3 regions of the Cohnella herbarum genome follow, and region 3 is predicted to be linked to each of the others. Evidence: riboswitches for the same ligand, from Rfam matches in the RefSeq annotation. Region 3 holds a riboswitch; each other region holds the start of a gene.

Region 1 (4,200 bases), 3.9 Mb from region 3:
TCCGATCACGATATTATGATGGATGTCGATATCGCCATCCCTGGCCGTTAGTTGGAACGCTCCGTCCTGCCAGATTTGGAAAGGATCCTTCCAGTCGAGGGCGCTGAACAGGATAACGTTGTGATGGATTTCCGCCCCGTCGCCTAAATGACTAAGCTGCAGCCCTTCCGTGCCGGAACGGACGATCCGGTTATTATAGAATTGGAGATTCGTAAACTTGTGCTGCGCGTTCGAGTCCTTGCTCGTATTGCCGATATACGCGCCTTCCGATTCGTTATCGTGAATGTACAGATCATGGATTTTAACGTCATCCATATTAGCAAGCGGCTGATTATCGGACTTAATCAAGAGTCCGGCAAATCCGGCATGCCCGACCTCTACATACGAGAGCTCGAAGCCGGTTGCGCTGTCGACCTTGAGGGCGCTATCCCTCGTGTGAGTCACTTCGATCCCATATCTGCCCTCCGAGTCCCCGTATCCTCCGTTCTTATGTCCAACGTAACTCGGATGCCCCGTCTGTTGAACCGGATCGTATTCTCCGGTCAGAACCCAATTCGATCCACCGCTAAGCCACAGCGAATAACCATGGCGTTGATTCATCGGCCTCTCCTGTTCGTTAATGAGGACCTGCCCTCCGTAATTTGTGATGACTAACGGATCACTGGCGCTTCGCTGCGGCAAATTCCGGATCGTGATATACCTGTATTTACCGGCTGGAATATAGAGCCGATCCAAAGTGCTCCATGCGACATCAGGGTACTTGGTCTGTACGTTCTCAATGGAAACCTCCGTCTGTCCTTGAATGGGTAATACGAAGACGTTCAGCGGTTCATCCGCCGATACCGTTGCTCCGCCGGCCGGGAAGATTGCAACGAATAGCAATGCTAAGGCAAGCAATTGAACGAAAGGCTTTTTTCTCATAATCCTTCCTCCTCGAATTTGGTTTTCGCTTGCTTTCCTTCCTCGTTCTTCTCCTTCCCCTTTTAAGGTAGCTTGCTATATCAGCGTAAATATTTCCCTTTCTCAATCCAATTAGGTGATGTTACGAAATACATCGCGATAGAACTATCTTTTTCTCGAGTTGTCGCCAATAATTTAAAAACCAAAAAAACCACCCAATCCCCTTCTGCTGGGGATTGGGTGGTTGGGTGATTATTGTTTTATCACTTCGCTCGCGCAGCCTACTCTTCCAACACTTGAGAATCATCTTCGCTCTCGTGACCCTCATTGATCATATCCGCGTAGTTCTCGCCGGAGACGACTCTTCTAGCCGTTACATATCTCTTAGCGTAGTATTTATCCGACAACTTACTAATCCGCACGCCTTTGCTGCTCGACGAGTGGGCGAATTGTCCGTCGCCTACATATATTCCCGCATGAGAAACCCCTTTGCCGCTCGTGTTGAAAAATACGAGGTCCCCAAGACGAAGATCGTCTTTCTCGACTTTCTCTCCGATTTTGGATTGGGAACTAGACGTTCTAGGCAGCTTCGTCTCATATTGATTAAAAATGTACAAAATAAATCCCGAGCAATCGAATCCGCTAGTCGTCGTTCCCCCCCATTTGTAAGGAGTTCCTACGACTTCATCTATTGCTTTGTTCAAATCGTTCTGCGATGCGAAAACGCTTCCCCCGCTAAAAGCAATAACCAAGACGAAGCTAAACAACGATAAGACAAACTTCTTCAATGTTGCTACTCTCCTTCGGTGCCTACGAGGTTAGCTTAAGGGTTCGGTTGAAGGTTCCCTATAATCCCTTGACAGCAGGATTAATTCACCCAACTTGGTTCTCCCGTTTCTCCAATCGAGAATTCGGCATAAATAGATATTAAATTACATTATGTAATATAAATTCAAAAAAAATGCGGTAAATCCTGCTTCCCAAAGATTAGAATCCTCTCATACGTTACGGATCCAATTACACCGTAAATGCGAGGACGAATAGAGGACCGGATCGCTTATCTGTCAGGCGTGTCCCGATACAAAGTCGCGACGAATTGGCTCAAGTTCATCCCCGTCTTCCGCTTGAACATTTTCCCGAACGCGTGAATATCCGAATACCCCACTTCCGATGCGATCTCGCTAAACGACATCCCCGATTGGAGAGCCAGACCCTTCGCCTTCTCCAGCCGTATCCATACCAAATATTGAAGCGGCGACATGCCGAAGGCTTGCTTAAACTGAGTAATAACGTAATTACGGCTCCAACCGGTCAGTCGCTCTAATTCTTCATGTCGGAAACCGCTTCTCAGGCGACTGTCGATGTAGTTGCGGATGAGCACGAGCTTGGCGCTTCCTGAAGACTCTTTGACCGCCGAAGCAGCCTCGTTGGAGCGGCGCGCCTCGGATAAAGCGAGCAATATTCCCATGAGCAGCTGCTGACATCTCACCTTAGCCAACGTTCCCGGCTGACGATAATAATGAACGAGCTCCGATAGGCGATTTTCCAGCGAGTGATCCGAATAATTCCCCATGTCGTGGGGAGTCTCCGCTTCCGATCTGCCGAACGCGAGTAGATCCTGCAACGGAAATTCCGCGCTCCCGAAATGAAAAACAATCGAAACGCACACATACGGCTTCCCCGGAACGGTATTCACGTAATGCGCCTCTCCCGGGCCTTGGAACAGCAAATCCCCCTTGGACGTATGATACCGGATTCCGCCAATGACGTACTCCGCATAACCTTCCACCACGTATTGAAGCTGATATTGCTTTAAGACCCTCGGTTTCAGCGACCACTCCTCCGGCGCGTGGAACATGTGGGCTAAAGTAATGTACGGCGGAAAATAAAACTCCTGCAAGTCCTCCAGCGTCTCGGAAGGATCGAGGTAATGCAGTTTCTTCGTCATAACCCCGCGCCGCCCCTCTAGGTTGACTCTTACTTCTACCTTTCTTTTCGACAATGAGGACGATTCTTCCTTTTCCATCTACTCCTAAAAACCTAACCTATTGAAGCAAAAAACGATCCTTCCCCGGTGCAATCCCGAGAAAAGATCGTTGCGTGCGCTTATTTAGAATATGGCGTTTTCCAAGTGTACATAGACGAGTTCCCCATCCGTCTCGATCCAACCGTTATCCAGTTGAACCGTTTGAGGCTCGTTCCCGTTCGTAATCGCCGTTAGCCGATCCTCTGCCCAGCTATTACCGGAGAACACGGTCAAGACTCGGTTAACCGCGTGTACGGCTTCTGCATTGCCGCCCGGGTACGTTACATCGAGCACAAGCCGGTTGCCTTGAATCCCGACGACTCCCTCGACTCCGTTCGAATTGGTGAACCCGATGCCATTTTCGCGGAACGACAGCTTATAGTCCAATTCTCCGAATAAGGAAACGATATCTTTGGTTGATGCCGCGACGCGTTCGTTCACTCCGTCCAAAGAGTCCACTTGCCGGCCTGCCCAATCTCTCATTTCGCCGAGCGCCGTTTCCAATTCGCTTCGCGCTTCTTCCACCGTCGGGGCCGCATTGCCGCATGCCGCAAGGAGAAGCAGAAGAAGCAATGCTAGAATAGTCGTCTTTATTTTACTTTTCGCCATCACTCACCCGTCCACCTCTCGTCGTTTTTCTCTACAATACGTATGGAGAGGAAGTTGGTAGCAATATCTAATATCCGCCCAAGCAAGAACCCCTCGTTATTTTCCGATACCGAAAAAGAACAATAAAAAAATCCCCGGGCAACCAGGGATTCGAACTTATTAAGTATGGTGCGGTCGAGAGGACTCGAACCTCCACGAGATTGCTCCCGCCAGCCCCTCAAGCTGGTGCGTCTGCCATTCCGCCACGACCGCATACTATTGAATTGTCGCCCGATTCGGCTTACGCCTTACGGAGCAAATAAATGGTGAGCCATGAAGGACTCGAACCTTCGACACCCTGATTAAAAGTCAGGTGCTCTACCAACTGAGCTAATGGCTCGCATGGTGACCCCTAGGGGATTCGAACCCCTGTTACCTCCGTGAAAGGGAGGTGTCTTAACCGCTTGACCAAGGGGCCATTTCCGGTCTGCGATTTCGTAATTTCGCGTTACCCGTTTCAGACGACAAATATGATTATATCCGAATCGGATGGCGAGTGCAAGCATTTTTTCGGCATTTTTTTCGGACAAGTTTTGAGACGAGTTATTCTTCAGATATTGGGCACAATCGGTGTGGATTCGGTCACCCATAATTCGATGCGATATTGAAAATGAACAGTGTCGAAG
Region 2 (4,200 bases), 2.9 Mb from region 3:
GACGACGGAGCAAGGAGAAACGCTTCTCCCCCGCCTCCATTACGTTCAGCCGGACGATGGCAACAAGAGCGACCGGACGTTGGTTTCCTTCCGACTGCCGGAGCCGCTTAATCCCGGATCCAGCATCACGTTGCGAATGAACTTCACCGTTAAGCTTCCGGATGTATTCGCGAGAATGGGCAAAGCCGGCGATTTCGTCATGGCGGGACAATGGTTCCCGAAAGTCGCCGTGTACGAGACGGTCGGCATGCGGGGGCGAACGACCGAAGGCTGGAATTTGCATCAATACCACGGCAATTCGGAATTCTACTCGGACTTCGGTATCTACAGCGTCCGCATCGATGTTCCCGAAACCTATAAGATTGCGGCGACGGGTTTCCAAACGAAGGCGCCCGTCCTATCCGGCGGACGCAAAAGCTTCCAATTTTACGCCGACGACGTCCATGACTTCGCTTGGTCCGCCTCTCCCGTATTCGAGTACGTGGAAGACTCCTTCTCTTCCCCCGGGGTTCCCGGCGTGCGGATCAAGCTATTCCTTGACCCGCTCCACAAGGACTTGAAGGATCGTTACATGCATGCGGCGAAATCCGCCCTAGCCAAGCTTGGACAATGGTATGGAGAATATCCATACTCCACGTTATCCATCGTCGTTCCTCCGAAGGACGGCAATGGAGCCGGAGGCATGGAGTATCCGACGCTCGTTACCGCCGCGGCCGCGCGGGACGACAATCCCGGATACGATCTGGAGCGCACGCTAGTCCACGAGATCGCCCATCAGTACTGGTACGGGCTGGTTGCCTCCAATGAATTCGAAGAAGCTTGGCTCGACGAAGGCTTTACTTCGTATACCGAAGATAAATTGATGGCCAGCATCTATGGCGTCGTTCCCAATCTGCCGATCGAAGCCAGCTATATGACCCATCCGGAGCCGCTTCATCAGTCCTCTTGGCGCTATAGTTCCTCGGATAGGTACGCCGAGAACGTCTACTTGCGCGGCAAGCTCGTACTTTCTTCCTTGGAGCGTCAAGTCGGCGACAAAACGATGAGCAAGATTTTGCGGACTTATTTTCAGAATTACAAATTCAAGCACCCTTCTTCCTCGGACTTCCAGAAGGTCGTGGAATCCGTAACGAAGACGAAGTGGACCGACTTCTTCCAAGCCTACGTCCAGCATGGAGAGATGACCGATTACGCGATCGATAACATCAACACGCGCAAGACTAGCGAAGGTTACGAAAGCCTCGTGCTTCTGAAGCGATACGGCGGCAGCCCGCAGCCGGTCTCGATCTGGCTCAAGTTCCAAGACGGGCAATCCATTCGCAAAAAATGGGACGGCGTGCAGACCCACGTCCAGTTACAGCTCTTTTCCGCTACGCCGTTAACTTACGCGGCCATCGATCCTAGCATGAACGTCGTTCTCGATAACCGCAGATATAACAACTATCTCAAGGCCGAAGTCCCCCAACAGGAACGCTCGCGAATAGCGACCGGCATAACTCAAATCATCGAAGGACTGTTCGGAACAATGGTGTGGTGAGGTGACTAAGGGATGCGTCGATTATTAAAAATGGGATGGGACATGACCGTTCGGCATAAGTATGTATTGGTTCTCCTATTTCTCTATCGCTTGTTGTGGGGATTTTTCCTTTACCGGTTCGTCGATTCGGTCGTAACGCCGGTGTTAGCCCGTTACCCCGCGGATCATCCAAACTCCGACGCGACCCATCTGTTCCTCATCGAAGCTCAATTCCGCCTGCTCAAGACCGATCTCGTGAACGAGGTTCTCTGGATGTTAGGCGGGCTGCTGCTCATGCGGATGGTTCTCACGCCCCTGCTCAACGCCGGCGTTTATTACTCCTTCCACCACGCCCTGGAAGGAGAAGGAACCCGCGTATTGTCCGGAATGCGAAGGACTTGGAAGCCGGTAACGCTGCTCTACTGGATAGAGAACGGGCTCATTCTGCTACCCGCCGCATGGCTGCTGCCGTTAGCCGAAGATCGGTTTCTCTCGGAGCCCTCCTTATCCGCTTGGCTTCAGGAAATGCTACCCTATGCCGCCGCGTGGCTGGCGTTCGGATTTATTGTTCATCTGCTGTTTCAATTCATGCAGTTCGGGGCGGTTTCGCGGGAAGGAATCTTTAAGGGCCTGAGTTTGGCGCTTCGCCGGGCGTTCCCTCTTCTGGGAATTACCTTCATCTTGCTCGGCATCGGATTGGCAGTGTCCGCGACGGCATGGGCCGTATCCTTCCTCTGGTCAGGCTTTCTCGCCGTAGCGCTGCACCAAGCTTTCCACTTCGTTCGCGCCTTGCTTAAGCTGTGGACTTCCGCTTCGCAGTATCAAGTATGGTGCAATACGAAGTCGTAAGCCCCTCTTGTCCCCTTCGACAATAGATGACACGGGACATTCCCCGGTTGCGCCTTTCGAGGCCGCGGCCGGGGTTTGGCGTTATTATCGGCGGGATAAATTGAGACTAAAGGAGGAGATCAATCCCGAGTTTTTCACTCCAGATTAAGGAATTCTCATTTAGCAGATGCAGGAAATTCGTCACGAAACCCGAATATATAAGTCTAAGTAATCAAAAATTGCCGAGTTCCCGCACAACGGGGAACGGGGGAACCATCAACACGGGTGAATTGGCTTTGCTTCATACGAGCCATAGGGGAACCTTCTACCGAACCCTCCAGCTAACCTCGTAGGCATTGGAAGGAGTCACCGGTTTTGCGCAAAGTGTCTATGTTCATGTTTTCCTTAGCAGTACTCCTAGCTTTCCAGGTAGGCAGCGCATTCGCAGACTCCAAGCTAGACAAATCGGTTGCACCGCTCATCGGAACTGACTACAAGTACGGCGGAACGACAACGAGCGGATTCGACTGCTCCGGCTTTACGGGGTACGTCTTCAACGAACTCGGCATCGATTTGCCCCGTTCTTCGCGGGATATGTTCAGCTGGGAAAAGGCAACCAAAATTGCCGACGATGAACTTCGCGCAGGCGATCTCGTATTCTTCAATACGAGCGGCAGCGGCGTCTCTCATGTCGGGATTTACGTTGGCAACAACAAATTTGCCCATGCGGCATCCAAAGGCGTTACGATTACATCCTTGGATGAATCTTACTACGCCAAGCGTTATCTCGGCGCCCGTCGCGTCATGAGCGATGGAACGTACGAGAAAGTGGCTACCGAGCAAGTCGCAGAGGTAGCTGCAGCGCAGTAACATTCGCATTATAGTAAGAGGCTGACTCGGCAGGTCTTCATTGACCGTTGAGACAGCCTCTTTGTTTTATACCTATATCCAAATCATCCATGTTCTTCTCATCGGCATCCCCTCCCTCACGCCATAAGCTCCTGCGATTTCAACTGCTTGCGCCATTCGGCGGGACTTTGACCGTAATGACTCTTGAACAGCCTCGTAAAATGATGAACGCTGTTAAATCCCGTCTCCTGAACGATGGAGCTGATCGGCATATCGCTTCCGGACAAATAACTGGCCGCGGCTCTAAGGCGAAGATCCCTGAGATATTCGAACGGCGTCATGTTCATATGTTTCTTGAACAGCCTCACGAGATAAGAGGGATCCAGGGCGACGATTTCCGCAAGCGTCTCCAACGTAACGTTCTCTTTGTACCGCCAATCCAAATAATCGATCAGCAAGTCGACCGCGGCGCGGGATTTGTGCTTGATCTTGCGATCGACCGCGACGTTTCCGCCCCCTGACGCCCCCAGAATATGGGCGATCAGCTTATACGTCTTCCGAATTTCAAGCAAGCATACTTCTCCGAGATTCGAGTCTTGTTCGGCAAGACCCGTCGATTGGAGATGATAGACGAAGTCTAGCGACTGAATGACCGAAGACGCGAGCACGATTTTAGAATAGATATCCTTGCGGGCTTGCATGAAATTCCAATCATCCACTTGCTCGTTGGAGAACGGGAACTCTTCCGGATCCTCGAGTTCCAGAAATCGGAATTTGGCTTCGGCTGCCAAGCTCTCCAGCTCATGCGGGGTAGAGTTGGGTAGAATGAACACGGCCGGCGCTTCCGCCTCGCAGACGTTTCCTCGCCACTTGAACTTGACCTTTCCTCCGGTAATATAAAGAATTTCATAACACGATGGATGCATGCCTCCTCCCGGCGCTTCGGCCGACTGCGATATCGTCCCTGCTCCGCAGTATCTGATTTCCATCTTCGACCTCCCGATAAT
Region 3 (4,200 bases):
TGATGATAAACTGCGTCGCTTGCCGTAAGCCCGCAATATCCACAGAGTTAACGCCGGCCGTCCTCGGAGACACCGACTGCATGAAAGCGGCCAGCAGCTTCTCTCCGAAGCCGAGAGGAGCGAACGTTTTGCCGTTCGTGTACTCGAAGATGAGAATAAGCGCCGCTCCCGTTACGATCAGAATACCGGACATGCTGAGCACGACTTTGGAATGAAGCGATAATTTACGTTTCATATTACGAAAGTCGACCAAGTCCGATAAGACGACGAAACCGAGTCCGCCTAGAATGATCAACAGCATCGTTACGATATTAACCAAAGGATCTCCTACATAATCTACGAGACTCCGATAGTCCCCCATAATGTCGAACCCCGCATTGTTGAAGAAAGACACCGCATGAAACGCGCCTTTATACATGGCCTCTCCAACGGGCATATCGAACAGGAAACGCGCAGTGAACAGAATTGCTCCGACAAGCTCGATCGTTAAAGCGTAAACGACTACCTTACGGACTAAACGTATGATGCCTTCGATACTCGTCTGGTTTAACGATTCTTGCAGAACAAGCCTTTCCTTCAGTGAAATCCGGCGTTTAAGAATAATCGCGAACAACGTTGCCATCGTCATAAATCCTAATCCGCCGACCTGTATCATAGTCAATATGATGAGTTGACCGGCCGTTGTCCAGTACGTCCCGGTGTCGACCACGACAAGTCCGGTGACGCAGGTCGCCGACGTTGCCGTAAACAGCGCATCGATGAACCGGGGAGCGGAGTCTTGGGTGTGCGAGAAGGGCAGCATCAGCAATCCCGCGCCGAGCAATATAATCATTGCGAATCCCAACACGAGAAGTCTGGGCGGGGAAGCTATGAGCGAACTAAACCATTTCCGTACCACATCGACCACCCCGTCATCCGATAATGATTTTACCTTCCGCATGACGGTAAAGTACGCGACCCGGTTTCGGACCTAGGGCGTACGTCAAGGTCAGCGGACCTAAGCGGCCAATGAACATGAGGAATATGATCGTTAATTTCCCTGCTAACGTTAAGTCACCGGTAAGACCCATCGATAAACCGACCGTACCGAATGCCGAAGTCGCTTCGAACAAAATTTTCAGGAATGCCGCGTCTTCCGTCGTGGAAAGCACTAGCGTGCCTAACAATACGATTCCGATACAGAACAGCGTTACCGTTACGGCCTTGTATACACGTTCTTGCGCCAATCGAAGACGGAACAATACGACGTCTTCTTTCCCCCGAATCATAGCGAGCACGGCACCTACCAGCACGGCGAAAGTCGTCGTCTTGATTCCTCCGCCCGTAGAGCCCGGGGAAGCGCCGATAAACATCAAGATAATAATGAAAAATTGCGTCGCTTGACGAAACTCGGTAATATCTACCGTCGTAACTCCCCCGGACCGCGTCGTCACGGATTGGAAGAACGACATAAGCACTTTCTGTCCGAACCCTTCCTCCCCGATCGACCGACTGTTCGTAAATTCGAAGATCAGAATGATCAACGCCCCAACTACGATCAATGCGGCCGACACGCTAAGAACGACCTTCGTATGTAAGGAGAATTTCCATTTCTTCTTCCAGTCGAACAAATCCGCAAGGACGATAAAGCCGAAACCGCCGAGAATAATCAATCCCATCGAAACGATATTCATATAGAGATCGGATGAGTATTTGGAGAAACTGGTAAAGTCGCCCGACAAGTCGAAACCGGCATTATTGAAAATTGAAATCGAATGGAATACTCCATGATACATCGCGCGCCCTAAGGGCATATCGATCGAGAAACGGATCGTATACAATATCGCGCCTACCGTCTCAAGGGCCAAGGCATAAAATATTACTTTTCGGACAAGCCTAACGAGTCCTTCGATGCTGCCTTGATTAAGCGATTCTTGCAAAATAAGTCTTTCCTTAAGCGAAATCCTTCTTCTCAGGATCAGCGCGAACAACGTTGCCATCGTCATAAAGCCGATTCCGCCGATTTGGATAAGCAGCAGAATGACCCAATGCCCGAACGTGGAAAAGTAAGCTCCGGTATCGAATAAGACTAATCCCGTTACGCAAGTCGCTGACGTGGAAGTAAACAAGGCGTCAATGAAAGACATCGTTTGTCCGCTAACGGAAGAAATAGGCAAACTTAACAGCAGCGCGCCAAGGAAAATAATGAAGGAAAATCCTAACAACAATGTTCTCGGCGGCGATGCGCTGAACCATCGAACGGCTTTCTTAATCAAAGAAGTCACCTCATACGGATATTCAAGGTCATGCATAGGGCAAGGCGGTTATTGCGAAAAATACGCGGGCTGTGCGCAACAAAAAAAGCACTGGATTCCCAGTGCTTGATCGATCGCACGCGAGTCCTGTTCGTCATATAGCCTACGAGGTTAGCTGTCGGATTCGGGCTCGAACAGGCCGCCCTATCTACCGCACTTATCGCGCGGATGGAATTCACCCCGGGTTCGTCGAATACAATTAAACTTGTACCCATGAACGGTTGGTTCCCCCGTTTTCTTCTTTAAGAAATTCGGCTAGCTATTTAGTTGGTTGAAGGGTTCAAAAAGTCGGGTTTTCAGAACGTACCATCGAATTATATTCTTTCCGACAAAGGGGGACAACGTCTAAATGAGCCCAAACCGACCCGTTTGAACGATTTTTACGATGGCTTCCGCATGGTTATGCCCCCGGACAGTGATTATCGTTCTCTTTGCTTTCATTTTCATCGAAAATGAGAGATACTTGATGAAAACCACGGCGTTTACTAGCTTTAAGGTGCTGTATGCGTTTACTTGAGCCTTTATTGCACTTAGGAGGTATGCGATTTGACTGGATTTGCTCCATCCTCGATGGATAAGCGATGGATTTGGACTGCCACGATCGGTATGATTATTTTTTTGTTCATTCAAGTATTCCCCGTAACGGGGCAATTGTTTGCAACCGATGTTCAAAATGTGATGACGAGATCCCAAGCCGAAGCGAAAGCGCTGAACTGGGCGGAGGAAAAATTCGGTATTCCATCGGATCAGTTGCAGAAAACGACGGTTACGCATCTGACCAATAGCGATGCCACCGGTTACTTTTCCAAAAACGATTTTTTTACCGACTACGACAAACAATGGTCCTCGGGTACTCCTACCGATACATACGCGGTTGAACTGCATCTTCGCGAAGATATCGGCAGACTTCTGCTATTCCTGAACATGGAAACCGGGAGTTTGGTCGCATGGGAGCACTATGGCGATAAGCCTGCTCAATCGATCGAGTCCGCCGGAGACAAGGAGAGCGGAACTCAGCTTGCGGCAAAAGCGTTACAATACGCGTCATTCTGGGGCGTTAATCCCGAAGAGTGGAAGTGGGACGATCAACCGGTCAAGTACGGAACTCTTAAGTTCGTTTCAACAAAAGGCGACATCGGTGAAGCCAAATTATGGCTTAAAGTCGACATGCCGCCAGGATATAGCGCTCTGCACTCGTCCTTCCCCGAATGGCGAGGCGGGTCAGCAACTTATGGCGTAGATCTCCCCTCGTCTTTCCTCGATTATATCGAGAACCAAGAAAAGTGGTCGATCAATCTTTCCATGTTCGGATTTTTCCTGCCTCAGATCATCCTGTTCATCCTTGCCATCGTGTACACGGGAACCCATGGCGGCCATACTTCCTACCGTAGGGGCATCTTCCTGTCGATCGCGTTCTTCGTGCTCCATGCTGGCTTAACATTTAACAGGATTCCTGGTTTGCGCGCAGAATCTTGGGACGCCGGCGCAAGTATCGGGGATAATGTTAACCTCATCGTCAACCTGGTTACGTTTGCGGCCATGGCCTTGCTGACTTACTTCTCCGCGGTCGGGGGGGACGGCTTGTGGAAATCGATGGGACGTTCCTTATGGCCGAGATGGAAAGAGCCCGGTTACGGAGCTGCGATACTGAAGAGCGTGAGAGAAGGGTATTTCCTCGCCTTTATCCTGCTCGGGGCGCAATCGCTCATCTTGCTTATTCTCGAACAAACCTTAGGCTCGTTCGCTTCCTCGGACGCGACGCAATCGATGTACAATATGAGCATTCCTTTGCTTCTTCCCCTACTGGCTTGGTGCGCCGGTATTTCGGAGGAGTTGCAAAGCCGGTTGTTCGGGATCGGCGTATTCCGCAATTGGTTTGTTGCCGGTGCGAGGAAGTTGCTTGGCC

The links. A riboswitch is a leader RNA that binds a small molecule or an ion and turns the genes downstream of it on or off. The one in region 3 is predicted to bind cyclic di-AMP.
Region 1: linked by a shared signal. The riboswitch ahead of HH215_RS31825 (C40 family peptidase) and the one ahead of HH215_RS13640 (TrkH family potassium uptake protein) in region 3 are both predicted to bind cyclic di-AMP.
Region 2: linked by a shared signal. The riboswitch ahead of HH215_RS25335 (C40 family peptidase) and the one ahead of HH215_RS13640 (TrkH family potassium uptake protein) in region 3 are both predicted to bind cyclic di-AMP.

The regions. Positions count from the first base shown of each region.
Region 1 covers NZ_CP051680.1:7,569,845-7,574,044, reverse strand. Annotated here, with positions in the region: gene HH215_RS31830 (discoidin domain-containing protein) at 1-921, opposite strand, end outside; gene HH215_RS31825 (C40 family peptidase) at 1,182-1,688, opposite strand; cyclic di-AMP (ydaO/yuaA leader) riboswitch at 1,692-1,827, opposite strand; gene HH215_RS31820 (helix-turn-helix domain-containing protein) at 1,958-2,848, opposite strand; gene HH215_RS31815 (hypothetical protein) at 3,011-3,538, opposite strand; tRNA gene HH215_RS31810 (tRNA-Leu) at 3,702-3,787, opposite strand; tRNA gene HH215_RS31805 (tRNA-Lys) at 3,839-3,914, opposite strand; tRNA gene HH215_RS31800 (tRNA-Glu) at 3,918-3,992, opposite strand.
Region 2 covers NZ_CP051680.1:5,939,929-5,944,128, reverse strand. Annotated here, with positions in the region: gene HH215_RS25345 (M1 family metallopeptidase) at 1-1,537, shown strand, start outside; gene HH215_RS25340 (hypothetical protein) at 1,550-2,365, shown strand; cyclic di-AMP (ydaO/yuaA leader) riboswitch at 2,575-2,715, shown strand; gene HH215_RS25335 (C40 family peptidase) at 2,720-3,214, shown strand; gene HH215_RS25330 (helix-turn-helix domain-containing protein) at 3,331-4,182, opposite strand.
Region 3 covers NZ_CP051680.1:3,085,289-3,089,488, forward strand. Annotated here, with positions in the region: gene HH215_RS13635 (TrkH family potassium uptake protein) at 1-898, opposite strand, end outside; gene HH215_RS13640 (TrkH family potassium uptake protein) at 912-2,252, opposite strand; cyclic di-AMP (ydaO/yuaA leader) riboswitch at 2,380-2,561, opposite strand; gene HH215_RS13645 (CPBP family intramembrane glutamic endopeptidase) at 2,841-4,200, shown strand, end outside.